Regions from separate parts of the Vibrio sp. THAF190c genome, predicted to be linked through region 2. Evidence: predicted binding sites of a transcription regulator. Region 2 holds the regulator's gene; the other holds the start of a gene.
What was found. Region 2 encodes PurR, which represses purine synthesis genes. Its sites were predicted from a motif close to TNANGNAAACGTTTNCNTNA; they were not measured.
Positions count from the first base shown of each region.

Region 1 (7,800 bases), 220 kb from region 2:
TCCAGACAGCAGCGAAGCTCTGCTCGTACTTGATACCTATAGCTTGCCCGGTAGAGGAGTAAAGCAGACATTGACCTTAGCAACAACGGTAGCGCCGATCCCGCTTCAGTTGCTGGTAGAGCAAGAGCTGGGGGAGTGGGAGCAAGGTGAAACGGTCGTTGAAGGGCCATCAGACAGCTCGGGGCAGGTGTTCACGGCTATGTCTTTGGTTTACGCAGGTCGTGTGATCGACACCAAGCTTATCGAGGCGCAAGGTCAACTCTCACTTAAGCCCGTCATAGACATGGTGGTAAGCGAGCAGTACCTACAAGGGTTCGCGAAACAGAGAACTCAAGAGATCAAACATTGGCAGTTGTATGTGCGAATGGGACTGAGTGAAAGTCATGAATACTCGCAACAAATCGAAGAGCTTAACTTTGTTAATTGGTTTGCTGCCCAGTTAGAAGAGTTGGGTGTTAGCCAAGTAGATGAGTTAGAGATGTTCGACGCGGAAGACATTCCGTTTGATGGCATTCCATACTGGGAATATGAAGAATTTGCAGAAAAATACCCATTCCATTTATTATTGGCCGATCTCCAACTTGATGTTGAATACCTTCCTCAAAGAAAGCTTGTGTATGTCCATTACTCGAGCGGTGGGCGTAAAACACCACCCAAGCGTTGGGAACTGCCAGTTTGGTCTGGTTGGCGTATTCAGTACAAGAAAGCGAGTCGTGTTTTGGATGTGAAATAATTGGAATTACTTCAATTTGTAAAATATTAATCAAATAGGCGCATATATGAGTTTTCAGTTCGTCTTTTGTTACAAAATTGATTTTTATATGCCTTTTTAACCAATCAAAAGGTCATAAAAGACCATTCTTCTATATCCTATTGCTATATAGAAAAAGTTGGTGGATATTAAGAGTATATTGTGTTGCCAATGTGTCGGGGGACATCATGGATAAACAAAAAGAGACCTGTGTAGAATTTGATTACACAAACTTTCTTGGCGCGTCATGCGATAAAAAATGGACTTTTCTAGAAGCACTCACCACATTTGCCCCTGTGTTCGGTACAGTTTGGAAAGATAGCATTAAAGATCTATCGACTCCGGAAGATCGTTTATGGGAAAAGGCACTCAAATCGCTCTCTACGCGAAAGAGTGACGAATCGAATATCGTGGTACTACTTAAGTTGGCAAAGTTGGAAGGTATCAATGAACTGAAAGTTGTGATGCCATATTCGTTGGAAGATGAACAGATCGAGTACATCGAATCACGAAGCCACCTAGTGATCACCGGAAGTTCGGCTGAGGAGTTCACGATAAAGCTATAGACGGTGAGGCGTTATTTCGGCGCCAAGCCTGATAACAATAAAGGGCCGCTTATCTACTTCATTAACTCAGTTACTTGAGTAATAAAGTGATAAGCGGCCCTTTAAGTAACAGACCTTATTGATAGAAAGGAGTGTTAGTCGATTAGGTTGTACTCAGCGCGTAGGATGTCGACGATCTCTTGTTTCGGATTCTCGCTCAGTTCAATCTTGCTACCTGTGATCTTTTCAGCAATATCAAGGTAGGTGCGAGACAGAGACATTAGCGCATCAAGCGGCAGTTCGTTATCGCGAGCCAATGCTTCACGCTCAGGCATACGCTCTTTGTTAAGTAGAATATCGGCATCTGGGAAGTGGTTTAACAAGAACTGGCGGAAGCCTTCTTTCGAGTTCTCGACGATGTTGCCTTTGTTGTACTCTTGAGTATCCCAAATACGTGATGAATCTGGCGTGCCAACTTCATCCATGTAGATAAGCTTTTCATTGCCTTGAGCATCATTGACGTAACCAAACTCAAACTTGGTATCAACGAAGGTTTGATCAACCTTGCTCAATGCTTCGCTAATCACGCCAAAGCCTTCTTTCAGTAGCTTCTCGTAATGAGCAATATCGCTCTCTTTAGTGAAGTTAAATGCAGCGAAGTTCTGCTCGATGTTCTGACGAGTGATGTTGACATCATCTGCTTCTGGTACGCCAGGGATGCCCTTAAGAATACCCTTGGTCGATGGTGTGATCAGTAGCTCTGGAAGCTTTTTATCTTTCTCTAAGCCTTCTGGCATTTCGATACCACAGAATTCACGTTCACCATTTGCGTAGGCACGCCACATTGAACCAGTAATGTATTGGCGACAAATCGCTTCGATCATAACTGGGCGTGCTTTTTGTACGATCCAAACGAATGGGTGAGGGATATCTAGGATGTGGCTATCAGCCAGTCCGTTATCTTTAAACAGTTTAAACCAGTGATTAGAGATAGCGTTGAGTGCAGCACCTTTACCTGGAACACCTTTTAAGCCGCCTTCGCCATGCCAAATACAGTCAAATGCAGAGATACGGTCACTAATAACCATGATTGCTAACGGTGCATCAGGTGCAACATCGTAGCCTTTCTCTTTAATTAGTCTTTGACTATCTTCTTCGGTTAACCAGTAAACTGAGCGAACTTTGCCACTGTGGACAGGTTTATCAGTACGGATGGGTAGATCATCATTTACGGCTAGAACTTGATCAGCGAGGCTCATTTAGACATTCCTATCTTTTATCAAACGTCGTACAGAGAAGTGCATAACACACTCGATTAGGTGGGCATTATACCCAATCTAAATTCAGCTTCCAGAGAAAAAGCAAACGTTTGCTTGTTTCTTTGCAATTCTCTTTTTCTTTCTGCTTTCAAGGTTCGTTATAACAAATAAAAACCCCGCTCAATGCTGTCGTTGGCTACGACAGAAAAGAGCGGGGTCGGCAGTGTTTGATTAGTGAACGTGATGAGTTGTGCTGTGCTCGACAAAGAAGACTTCGCATTGGTATTGGATCGCAAGCTCACGTAAATACTGTTGGCCAAATGAATCAATTTGGTTGCTCGCGATAATCGCACTCGCGTTTCGAGAGCGAATCGCTTTTTCAACAGTCTCCATTTCGCTCATTTGACGGGAAGGTTTCATGTGAATGATGCGCTCACAGCAAATGTTGAACTGAGAGAGTTCTTTCGCTGAAGGGCGAGGGGTCTGCGCTGTAAACAGTAACCACTGTTCTTGATTGGACAGCAAAGCCATACGTGCTAACAAGTTTGCTTGGTGGCGAGATTGATTAGAGCTCTGCGGCAGATGTGATGCTGCAGAAAATGCGCATTGAACTAGCGGGCTAGAGTGTTGTGCTTTTACGTGAGCTTGAATCATTTTGCTGTCCTTATATACATGCTGTATGTGTATACAGTAGTTTTTGTGGTGCATAAGATCAAGCAATTTTTTGAGGGAATATTGAACAAAACCTCGAAATCCGACTCGAGATTTAGATTAAGTTATTGTTTTAAATTATGTTTTTAAATTCGACTGAAATATCAAAATTTCTCATGATTAAGAAGGTTTGAGATCCACAGCACCTTTTCTATACAGGTTTATACAGTGGTTTGATAAAAGTACTGTATAGGCACTGAGGTGACTTGTTTAGATAGAAGTTCTCTTTAGAAGCGAAAGAGGGCTTAAGGCGAAAGGGAAGTAATGGTGTAGCGAAAAAAGATGGTGGATGCGGTAAGTTAGCAGGATCAAAAAAGCGCCTCGATTGGCGCTTTTTTACTTCCGTGTTGAGGTAACTATCTTCTCGTTGCCTCGGAGAGTTTTGCTCTCATTTCCATTTCGCCGATATTGAACTGGCGAACGTCCATGGTTGCAATGTCATTGCATTCTTCACATGAACAATGAGACTTACCGTCAAGGTAGTCATGTTTTTTTACTAGGCTTGGCTTTTTACACCAATCACATACGCCTTCAATTGTGAACATATCCTCTCCTCACCTGTATCGTCAGGTGTATTTTCGGCGTGGATTATGACACAAGTAGTACTAATAAGTTAATTGTTTGTTACCTATTTTTGAGAGGGAGATCGTTTGCGACACCAATAATAATGGGTTTCCGTGCACTAAGTCGCTCCCGTAAGATTTTATTTGTTACGTTTTGGTAACATTTTGTAAGATTGTTTTCAGGGCAGCGTTCAACCTTTTCATCTCTTCATCGCTACCTTGGCCATCAGGGTGATAAATTTTAGAGAGTTGCTTGTAGCGAATTTTGATTTTCTTTTGTTCAGGAATGGCCGAAATCTTGTATCCAAACACAGCACAGGCTAGCTGAAGGTTGTGATTGCTCTTACTGTTTTGTCGTTTCTTCAGCTCTTTATAGAGCGTGGCGATTTGGTGCTTTTGTTGTTTCAGTTGGATATCTTTGAGCTTGATTTGTTCTCGGTTGATATCTTCAGTTTTTGTTTGATTATTTTTACGCAGCTTGGCGACTAGGAAGCCCGTAATACCGAGTAGCAGAGTAATAACAATCGCTAAGCCAATTATTAAATTGTGGGAGGTTTTGTTTTGTTGGCTAGCCTGAAACGCAGGTTGGGTAGTCTGCGATGTCGTCATGGAAGACGAATTGGTTAATTGGGTTGTGGCCTGCTCACTATATTGCTCATCCAGTGCTTTAAATGATGAAACTTGTTGTGAGCGACGCTGATTAAATTGTGCTTGCAGGACGCGTTCATACGCTTGTTGAGCTCGAGGGAGCTGAGAGCTTGCTAGACGGTACCACAGCTCAGCTTGGTCAAGTGCATCAAACGACTCGGTTTCTTGCTCATAGAGCTCGCCTAAGTTGAATGCCGCTTGATGATTGCCTTCTATAGCAAGTTGTGTATACCAAAGGGCAGCAGCGTTAATATCCTTCTGAGTACCTTGTCCGTTGACCAGCATATCAGCAGTTTGCAGTTGAGCTTGCTGGTGGCCTTGTTCTGCAGCTTGAGAAAACCAATAGAAAGCTTCTTCTTCGTTTTTGATGCTTGGCTCATTCAAGTAGGCCTGTGCTAAACGAAACTCGTCTTCTGAGTTGCCTTGGTTAGCCTTCCCTTGAAGCTGAGTCAGTTCTTGCTGTGTTATCTCTGCAAATGATTGGGCGCTAAGAAGACAAAAAAGTAGGGGGATTAAAGTGAGCTTGTTCAACATAGATCCATCTTTCTCGGTAGTTCCTATAAAAAAGCCCAGCGATTGGCTGGGCTTAATCGAGATTATTTCAGCGGTAGAATTTGAATCTCTACGCGACGGTTACATGCTCGACCTTGAGATGTACCATTGTCACAGATTGGGTAGCGTTCACCGTTACCACGAGCAATAGCGCGACCTGCTGCAACATCTTGAGAGATCAAGAATGCACGTACAGATTCAGCACGACGCTCAGATAGGATTTGGTTTGTAGACTCGCTACCTGTGCTATCTGTGTGACCATCGATCACTAGGCTTGTGTCAGGGTATTCAACTAGAATACGAGCAACACCACGCAGTGTTTTGTGGATGCTTGGCTCAAGAGCGTAAGAACCCGATTCAAAACCGATGCCGTTTTCTAGGCGAAGTAGCAGTTGATTTTCGCCCACACGCTCAACCTGAACACCAGAGTTAAGTAGCTCTTGGCGTAATGCTGCTTCTTGTTGGTCGAAGTAGTAACCAATACCACCACCGACAGCCGCGCCACCTGCAGCACCAATCAGTGCGCGTTTACGACGATCTTTAGAGTCATCACCCGTTGCCGCGCCCGCTACGGCACCAGCGATAGCACCGATAAGTGCACCTTGTGTCGCAGAGTTTGTTTCAGATTCACCTGTCGTTGCGTTTTGACGCTGAGTCGCCTGACAGCCAGTTAGAGCGATAGTCAGCGCAAGTGCTAATGTGATTTTTTTCAACGTGTTGTCTCCATGTTGTACTTCAGTCATAACAGTCGATGTATATGACAAACATATTGTTCTGTATATCCGTCGAAGGAAATATTTATCAGCGATTTACTGTTAAGTAAAGCCAGTATTAGGATTTGGTTATCCGCTTTGCCGCCTGCGCACCAGCGACAGGGCGGTTTACAGATAACTTACGACCTTTCTTTAAGCCTACTTCATAATCAGCAGTAAGGTTTTTCATTGCTTCTTTTAGTTGTTGCTTAAAGGTTTCGCGGTCGATGTTTTTAAATTCTTTATCAATGTAGTTATTGATTTTGTTGTTTGATTCATCATCGGGGGTGATGGTTGGTAGTTTCTCAAGCGCACCTTCAACCCAGCCAGAGACAAACGAGTTTACGCGACGAGTGACTTCCGTTGAGCTGGTGCCAGAGCCGGCGAAGCTATTACGGAATTGGCCTGTATGCTCATTCATTTCACGGTAGATGATGTCAAAAGCAAAGGCTGCGAATATTGCGCGATCCGCTTCTCCGATGAATTCGGCGCGCTTCAGGCCTTTGTGATTTAAAAGAACCGCTTCCACACCAAATTTGGTATTAATGCCGCGAATGACACGCAGAAGGGTTGAGCTAATGTTAGCGGGTAGCAGATGTGTTGATTGAGTTTTCCCCATCTTGATGAATTCAATATCGTCCTTCTCGAGGCCGTATTTGAGCATCAAGTTATGCGCCATTTTGATTGCGTTAGCGGCTTCGTTAACGTTGGCTGAGTTTCCAAGCTCTAAGCACTTGGCAATTTTTTTGAGGGCTCTTTTCTTATCCATCGACTGACTAATCATTACCACATTTTTTTAAAAGTCCGACATTTTACCCGTTTTAGTGAGCAACAGAAAGTAAAAGTCGTGTTAGCAATGGTAGTGATTGGTCTGAATGTAGCCCTAGAAATGAAAAACACCATCAAATCGTTGATGGTGTTTTAGAAGGTAAGAACGAAAATTTGGCTTAGATGCCTAGTTCGTCCAGTAAGTCTGCTGCTGCGTCGTTGTCAGACGGTTTGTTGTCTGATTTGTCTTCGTTCATTTTCTTTTGCGTTGCTTCTAAGATGCTGTCTGGGCATTCATCTTCAGAAATTTCAAACTCTTCAAGCTGAATAAACTCAGTCTTATCCATAGCCAGCTCTAGGTAGAAAATGTTGTTCTTTTCAGTAGAGAAAGTCACACGGCGCGCTTGTGGTCGATCCAGATTAGTATCTACTGATAGGTTAACTTGTTTGTTCAGAGACAGCATTTTTGGTTGGTTCTGGGTAATGTTGGTTTGCAGCTCTTTACGTACTTTGTTGGTAAAGTCGCCAACCAATTGGTTCATCAGCTCACCTAAAACATCACCCACTTCGTCAGAGGTGTGCAGTACTGCAAGCTCATCTTCCGGCATGCCCATGTTGCGCATGTAGTTTGCGTAGATCTCTAGAGCCGCTTTTGAAGTGAAGTTGATAACAACTAGGCCTGAAAAGCCGCCGTCGAATAGAACAAAACAACCAAAATCTGGCTTAAGGCTGGTCTTACTGATCTTTTGGACCATAGCCGAGTATTGAACTGGAGAAGCAGTTGCAGAAGTCAGTACGCTTGATACCGATTGGCATAGTTTTAGAAGAATGTCTTCTGTTGTGACTGTTTTATTTTTTCTCATTATATTGTGCTCATGGGTATCTTTAACAAAACGATATCCAGTATGTTACTACTGAAAGAATAGAAAAGTGACTATTATTGCATTCTTGCACTGAGATTCTTATTTGATCACCTTTTTATATGAACTTATTAGTAGTAAAGTGACGAAATTCAAAGAAAATTATTAAAATTCTAATTTAACCCATTGCTGATAGGATCAGCGAAGTAGGGGCAGGAAGCAAATGTTACCAAGACTTCAACTCAATGCTGATGTCGATCCAGTTGTTGTTCGCTTTTTAGAAGAGTTAAAAGCGGCAGGTTTTACTGGTGACATCGAATCTCATTATTCAAGCCGTTTAGCCGTCGCGACCGATAACAGTGTTTATCAACAGCTGCCACAGGCGGTGGTA
Region 1 covers NZ_CP045338.1:1,368,033-1,375,832, forward strand. Annotated here, with positions in the region: gene FIV04_RS06220 (helicase-related protein) at 1-733, shown strand, start outside; gene FIV04_RS06225 (hypothetical protein) at 940-1,317, shown strand; gene FIV04_RS06230 (phosphoribosylaminoimidazolesuccinocarboxamide synthase) at 1,452-2,555, opposite strand; gene FIV04_RS06235 (SulA-like leucine-rich domain-containing protein) at 2,787-3,209, opposite strand; gene FIV04_RS06240 (hypothetical protein) at 3,623-3,811, opposite strand; gene FIV04_RS06245 (tetratricopeptide repeat protein) at 3,977-5,011, opposite strand; gene FIV04_RS06250 (OmpA family protein) at 5,074-5,742, opposite strand; gene FIV04_RS06255 (DUF2786 domain-containing protein) at 5,861-6,550, opposite strand; gene FIV04_RS06260 (DUF3334 family protein) at 6,729-7,412, opposite strand; gene FIV04_RS06265 (FAD-binding and (Fe-S)-binding domain-containing protein) at 7,633-7,800, shown strand, end outside.
Region 1: the regulator PurR is predicted to act here: its motif matches at 2,654-2,673, upstream of FIV04_RS06230 (phosphoribosylaminoimidazolesuccinocarboxamide synthase).

Region 2 (7,800 bases):
GCTCGTAGAGCCACACATATGGGTCTGTTTCTTCAGAGAAAGGGATTTCCCCCTTTAAACCAAACAATCCTTCCCCACGTACTTCACAGGCAATTTTTTCACTTTCTAGAAGCCCACATATTATGTGAGCCTCTGTTGGGTTTGCAGCACTGAATATCTTCATCAATTTTCCTTATCTATTCCGCGACTGGCGCCGAACGAAACTTACCCATAATCCATTTTGCAGCGATTGGGAATACGCCAAGCAGTGCGAAAGAAAGCAGTACAGAAGGGGATACGATGCCTGATAGCGAATCGATCTCTGCCAACTGAGTACCTGCGTTTAAGTAAACTGCAGTGCCAGGAAGCATTCCTAATTGGCTAGTCAAATAGTAGCGTCCTACAGAGATAGGTGTTAAGCCCATTAGTAAGTTAATTAAGAAAAATGGGAATACCGGAATCAGACGCAAAGAGAACAGGTAGAATGCGCCATCTTTTTCTACGCCTTGATTAATAGTAGACAGCTTATCGCCAAACTTACCTTGCACCCAGTCACGCAGTAGAAAACGGCTACTCAAAAACGCTAGTGTTGCACCTATGGTACTTGCAAACGACACGAGTAATAAACTAGTCCAAAAGCCGAATAGCGCCGCCCCGAGTAGCGTAACTACAGCAGCGCCTGGGATAGAGAAAGAGGTAATCATAATATAGAGAATGAAGTAGGTTGCTGCCGCAACAACAAAGTTACTCTCTATGTAGTCATTAAGAAGTGCCTGCTGGGCTTTGGCATTTTCAAGCGTTAAGTATTGACCAAAGTTAACGGCTAGTAACACTATCGTGGCAACTAAAATTATGCCTAAAATCATTTTCTTACTCATGGGAGCGTCCCTTAATCTTTTGCTTATAGTTAGTATAGTTAGACAGGAGAAGGAAAGATTAACTTTCAAAAGAAAATAAAAAAAGCCACATTAATGTGGCTTTTTACAATTAAGTGATTTGGACCTAATTAATAGAGCTGATGAGCTCGTCGCGTCGCTGCTGAGGTATCACCGACCAATGAGTGCCGTTGATTGCACCTTCAAGCGCCCAAAGTAGCTCTAAGCTAACACTTGATGAATGAGATTCTTTAATGGCTTTGTATGCATTAACAGAACCTGACTCATACAAGCTTTCAACGGTATCGATCCCTGCTTTTTTCAACATACGCTCTGTGGCAAGTCGAAGGTTTGGCAAATCTTTCAATCGCGTCGGTTTCGCCGATGATTGGATTTGTTTCTCTTCTTTAGCACAGTCAAGGGAAGCTTTTGCCAGCTCGATAATACGTTCTTGAGTCTGCCAGAGGTCTTCTGGGAGGGCAAAATACTTAGTAACGACTGGGAATCCACGTTTTTTGTAAACGTAAGGTTCGAAGCCCTGTTGTTCAAATTGTGAAGTAGTATTCTTATCAGCTCGAATGTGCAACTGATTGTTTACGACCAATGCAAACATGGTGTCATCGGCAAAAAGGCCGAAACCGCCAAACATTGAGCGTGACTTTATCTTTCCAAGTGGCTCAAATAACTTCATTGAGTCCTTGAGTATCGGTTTATCCATATTGTTTATCTCGGTGTATTTGAATTACGCCACCAAATAAGCAGGTCCGAGAGATTAGCAAAATGTCGCAATGAAATTGTCAATAAGCCGTAAATTACTACTAAAGGTAGGAAATACTGCATTTTGCCATCGGTAACCCCGCTACCATACCAATAATGGGTTAGGCCGGAGGCTTTGCGTCTCACCCTTTCAAGTGATTTGCCCTGTGCGTGACTGTATAATCAAGAATAAAGTTTTTTGTTGAATGAGGTTCACACTTGTTATTCTAAAATGTGATCTTAATTCAGTTAATTGTTGCCTTGATATGCAACTGGGTTTTTATTTTTGACAAATAAAAAAAACGCACCAAACGGTGCGTTTTATTAGATTTTTCTAAAGTTTACGTTATTTTAACGTTTTTACTGTCGCACGCTCAATGATCTCTGGATGCATCTCGAACACGCGTTTTTCGTGGTCTTTGTCTTTGATACGTTCTAGCAGGATTTCGAACGCGTTCTTACCGACACGACGTTTTGGTTGGTGAACAGTCGTCAACGGCGGTGAGAAGTACTCTGCCAACTCAATATTGTCGTAACCAATCACTGAAATATCTTCAGGGATCTTAATACCTTGCTGTTGTAGGCGGCTCATAAGACCAAGCGCCATCGTATCGTTAAAACAGAATACCGCGGTAGGGCGATTTTCCATTGCAGCGATTTTATCTGCTGCGATAACAGCCGTATCACACTCGAAGTTACCTTCAAGGATTAGGTTGTCATCGGCTTGAATGTCTGCCTCTGCCAGTGCTCGACGGTAACCAGCGATACGTTCAACACACGCCGCTTTATCTAAGTGACCACTTAGACATGCAATACGTTCATGCCCGCGTTCAACTAGATATTTAGTCGCTAGGTAGCCACCTTCTTCAGAGTTGTCGATGATCTTATCTGCTTGTGAACTTTCAGGGCCCCAATCCATAACAACTTTTGGAATGTCTGCATGACGGTCAAGCATTTCACGAAGTTCTTCCGTTAGGTCAGAACACATTACTAAGATGCCATCTACGCGTTTTTCAGCAAGCATTCGGATGTAGTCACGTTGCTTCTCGTAGATACCACCTGTGTTACATAGAATCAGCGTATAGCCTTGACGGTAACAGTAGCTCTCTACACCATCGATCACTTCAGAGAAGAATAGGTTAGTTGATTGAGTTACTAACATACCGATTGTGCGCGTAGAGTTACATTTCAAACTACGAGCAACGGCACTTGGTGCATAATTTAATTCGTCTACGGCTTTGTTTACTTTTTCTTGAGTCGCTTCTGCTACGAAACGTGTCTTGTTGATCACGTGAGAAACGGTGGTTGTTGATACGCCGGCTAAGCGAGCGACATCTTTTATAGTTGCCATGGCTTTATCCTATTGATAGCTACTTCCTCAGCAGTACGGAGCAAGTAGCCGTTTTAAGCTACCAGAACAAGAGCTTAGAATGTGTAGGGCTCTCTCGGTACTAAAGTGCTAAAAAACAAAAAACCGCTAATGAGAGCGGCTTGTCTTAACACCGAAATGCTCTTAGCTAATTTAAAGCATAGCATTTCGAGAATGTTTCATATTTTATCGTTTGCGGTCACAATTTTAGACTGACTAGAAAATACTCGCAATAAAATTCACCCAGAAATCTGGGTGAATTGTCACATTCTACCTAAATTGTGCCTTTAGTCATTAGTGAATTTATTCACCAGCCAAATATTGCGCATCAAGTTTACAGAAAGCGGCTAGCAATTCTGCAACACAAGCGTAAAAACCAAACTCATCAAATTCACGGCATTTCGTTGCAAATTGTGGAATCCAGCTGAGAAGTTGTTGTTCAACAAATTCATGCTGTGCAGTGAAAGCTGCTTCTAATTCTTGCTCACTCTCGAGGTCGTTTGAACGAATGATAATGTTGCCAAGGAAATCCAACTCGATGGCTAGGTGGTCAGCAGGCTCTTTTAGGTCTTGGTTTACGGCGATACCATAAGACGCCATGATGGCTTCCATGTCTTGAGCTGGCTTGGCGTTCAGCAGGCCGCTCTTGTCTAAGTAAATAGAAGCGTACGGTAGAGCACCGTATTTATCTGACTTAAGGAACAACTCGCAAAAATCTGACGAAAGCTCCAGTTGAGCGTCTTCACGATTCTGCAATCGGTTAAGCGCATCTACTAGGTTATTGATTGCTGGCTTAAGCGTCTCATTGTCGCCAAGACCAGTTAAAAACGAACGAATCTCAACCGAGTGGTAGTTATCCAGTTCTTCTTGAGTCAGCTCTTTTGCGAACAGGCTCGATAGCCACCAGTAGATTTCAGCTCGTTGTTCGTTGAACGCTTTCGTTTCTTTCATCTCAATAATCCTAATATCGTCTTTCGTAATATCTGCGGTACGAAGGCTTGCTAACGGTTGTATTTGCTAATTGCAAAGTCACTCGTTAGTAGTAATGCCTATATTGAATTGCGATGGAGGTTAAATAGCAAGGTTTAAGATTGTCTTGTATCAAAAAAAATTCAGGTTTCTGGCTTTTATCTTGCGTACTACTAGAATTGTTACTAGTTATGAATAGAATAGTCACTGAAACTATTAAATAAGAAAAGTGGTGTAGATGAGCTATCACGTATTAGTCGTTGAAGATGATGTGGTAACCCGTAGTAAGCTGGTTGGATATTTCCAGAATGAGGGTTACACAGTAAGCGAAGCAGAAAGCGGCGCTCAAATGAGAAACGTTCTAGAAGAGAATAACGTTGACCTCATTATGCTGGACATCAACTTACCAGGCGAAGATGGATTGATGCTAACTCGCGAATTACGCAGTCAATCAGACATTGGGATTATTTTAGTTACTGGACGCACGGATAGCATCGACAAAATTGTAGGCCTAGAGATGGGCGCAGATGATTATGTTACTAAACCATTCGAACTTCGCGAGTTACTGGTTCGAGTGAAAAACCTACTTTGGCGAATTTCTGCAGCTCGCAAGTCACCAGCAGGTGCGGCGGAGCAGGCGGATGACGAATCTATCGTTCGCTTTGGTGAGTGGATATTTGATATTCCACGCCGCGCACTGAGCAAAAACGGTGAGCCAGTGAAATTGACCAAAGCAGAATATGAGCTATTGGTTGCGCTGTCTTCATACCCGAACCAAGTATTAAGCCGTGAGCGAATCTTAAATATGATTAGCCACCGTGTTGATGCGCCAAACGACCGTACCATTGACGTATTGATTCGTCGTATGCGTGCGAAGATGGAGTTTGATCCGAAGAACCCTCAAATCTTTGTGACGGTTCATGGTGAAGGTTACATGTTTGCTGGCGATTAACGCTCAGAATTAAAATGCTCAACAAGCAAAATTGAAAAAGCCGAGATATTCAGTATCTCGGTTTTTTGTTTATGGAATCAGCTTGAAAAGAACATAGGCCATTAGTCATGGTTATCCATGTTGTACAGCATTAAAGTGCTGGCTGTGCGCCGCTCGTTGGTATTGCACCAGAGGTTGTAGAGTTTTCTTCTTCAAGCATCGATGGCTCGGAGATTACAACCGGTTCGTCCATTTCAGAGCTTTGGTTATCTAGCCAGTCGCGCAGTGATTGCCAAACTAAGCCCATCGTTTCGTGCCAGTAGCGCTCTGTTTGTTCCAAGTATGCTGCTTTTGGCATGTACTTGTTCCAAGGCTGTTCAATGCCTTCTTGAGCTAAGAAATTAGTTGGCGCAGGAATTGGTTTGATACCAGCGTCATGGAACTCGTTAAGAGCGCGCTGCATATGGCTTGCAGAAGTCACCAAAACCATTCGCTTGTTTTTTACAAACGCAGCAGCCTGACGCGCTTCTTCCCATGTATCTTTGGCTGTCTCAAGCAAGATAATGTCAGGTTTGGCAACGCCTAATGCTAGGGCAACTTTGGCCATCATACGTGCGTTACTGACTTCAGTGCCACCACCATAGCCAGATAGAATCAACTTAGCACCCGGGTAGATTCGTTGAATGCGAATACCTTCACTTAGTCTCATTAGGCCAGTTCGGCTAAGTTCAGACGTTGGCGGGATTTGGTCATCCACCACATGGCCGCTACCCAATACCATCACGTAATCGACAGGTTCAGTAGTTGGTAAGAATGCGGTGTATTGGCGTTCCATTGGCATAAGAAGTTGGCTAGAAACGGGTTGGAACGCGATAAGGAAAATGCCACATAATGCAGACAGCGTGATAAGGCACCCTGTTTTACGTTTTGTAGTGAACATAACAAGGGCTAAGCCCAGAAAAGCGAGAATTAACATTGCTGGCAGTGGCATCAACAGTGAAGACACTACTTTTTTCAGCTCAAACATATCCGAATAGTCCGAAAAAACATCACTTAGTACTAAAAAGAGACATCGCCTCTTTATTCCTGAAATTCCTGTGACAGAATAGCAGGCACGATAGGACATGATAACTCAAGTAGCTGTGACTGAAGACCGTAATTTCGACGATATTGCCCACAAATTTGCAAAAAATATTTACGGCTCTGACAAAGGAGAGATCCGTCAGATCATCGTATGGGAAGATTTAGAGCAAGCGTTAAGCACATTCAAAACCGATGAATCACCTTTGCAGATTTTGGATGCAGGAGGCGGTTTAGCTCAGATGTCGCAAAAGATAGCTGGCTTGGGGCATAAAGTGTCGCTGTGTGATCTTTCTTCTGAAATGCTGAAATTGGCACAGCAAGATATTGATAAAGCCGGCTTGCTTGAACAGTATCGATTCATTCACTCTCCGGTTCAAAACATTGCACAGCATATGGATGAGCCCGTGGACATGGTGATGTTTCATGCTGTGATGGAGTGGTTAGCCGATCCAAAAGAGGCTTTGGATATCCTGCTTAAGCAAGTTAAACCGGGTGGCGTGGCATCAATTATGTTTTACAACCATCACGGATTAGTCCTTAAAAATGTGATTTGTGGCAATATTCCTCATGTATTAAATGGGATGCCACATCGAAAACGGTTTAAGCTGCAACCCCAAAAAGGTTTGAAGCCTGAAGAAGTCTATCAATGGATAGAAGAGGCGGGCCTTGAGATTAAAGGAAAGTCGGGTATTCGCTCGTTTAGTGATTACATAGGTAACATGGAGTACATGGGCGACTATCAATTCGAAGACGTGCTTGAGCTTGAGAAGCAGCTATGTCGCCAAGAGCCTTACCTCTCTTTAGGTCGTTATATTCACGTTTGGGCGCAAAAACCAGAATAAAAAAGCGGAGAATGTGGTACAAGAGTTGCCATCGCATTCCTAGGCTACAGTCGACAACCTGATAGCCCGCGTTATAAAGAAAAGGCGTAACATCGACATCTGTTCGGTGTTACAAAGAACAGTAACAGGAACCACAATGAGTGAAATGACTCAAACTGCCGAAGAGCAGCCAATTGATGAGTTGGTGGGCTGGGTCAAGCAGCATGATTTTTCATTAAATTTGCCGCCTGAGCGATTGGCATTTCTAATTGCTATCGCAGTACTAAGCAACGAAAGGTTCGATGAAGAGTTAGGTGAGGGTGAACTGCACGACGCGTTTACCATTGTCACTCGTCTGTTCGAAGATACCGGCGAAGCCTCAGCGTTTCGCGCAAACAACGCAATCAATGAACTGGTAAAGCAGAAATTGATTAGCCGTTTTACCAGCGAGATTACCGATGGTGCGAGCATTTATCGTCTATCGCCGCTCGCAATTGGTATTTCAGATTACTACCTACGTCACCGCCAATTCTCGAAGCTAAAACTATCGATTCAACTATCGATGGTTGCTGACGAGATGGCGAAGGCAATTGAAGCCGCACAAAAAGGCGGAACGCCGGGCCACTGGCGTAAAAACGTTTATGGCGTCCTAAAATACTCAGTTGGTGAGATCTTTGACCAAATCGATCTTAACCAACGTGTAATGGATGAACAGCAACAGACTGTTAAACAGCAGATTGCGGACCTTCTTAACAAAGATTGGCGTGAAGCGATCAATAACTGTGAAGCTCTGTTATCTGAAACCTCTGCAACGTTAAAAGAGCTTCAAGATACCTTACAAGCGGCCGGTGATGAGCTACAAACACAGATTCTTGATATCCAAGAGATTGTTTATGGTGATGACGAGCTAGAGTTCGTTGGTGAAACCCTATTCGGTCTGCAGATGAAGCTAGACCGAATCACAAGTTGGGGCCAGCAAGCCATCGATCTATGGATTGGTTACGACCGCCACGTACA
Region 2 covers NZ_CP045338.1:1,152,177-1,159,976, forward strand. Annotated here, with positions in the region: gene FIV04_RS05265 (DUF2007 domain-containing protein) at 1-163, opposite strand, end outside; gene FIV04_RS05270 (TVP38/TMEM64 family protein) at 177-857, opposite strand; gene FIV04_RS05275 (TfoX/Sxy family DNA transformation protein) at 982-1,572, opposite strand; cyclic di-GMP riboswitch class I at 1,701-1,785, opposite strand; gene purR (HTH-type transcriptional repressor PurR) at 1,957-2,961, opposite strand; gene torD (molecular chaperone TorD) at 3,283-3,930, opposite strand; gene torR (two-component system response regulator TorR) at 4,187-4,900, shown strand; gene elyC (envelope biogenesis factor ElyC) at 5,031-5,906, opposite strand; gene cmoM (tRNA uridine 5-oxyacetic acid(34) methyltransferase CmoM) at 6,022-6,804, shown strand; gene mukF (chromosome partition protein MukF) at 6,941-7,800, shown strand, end outside.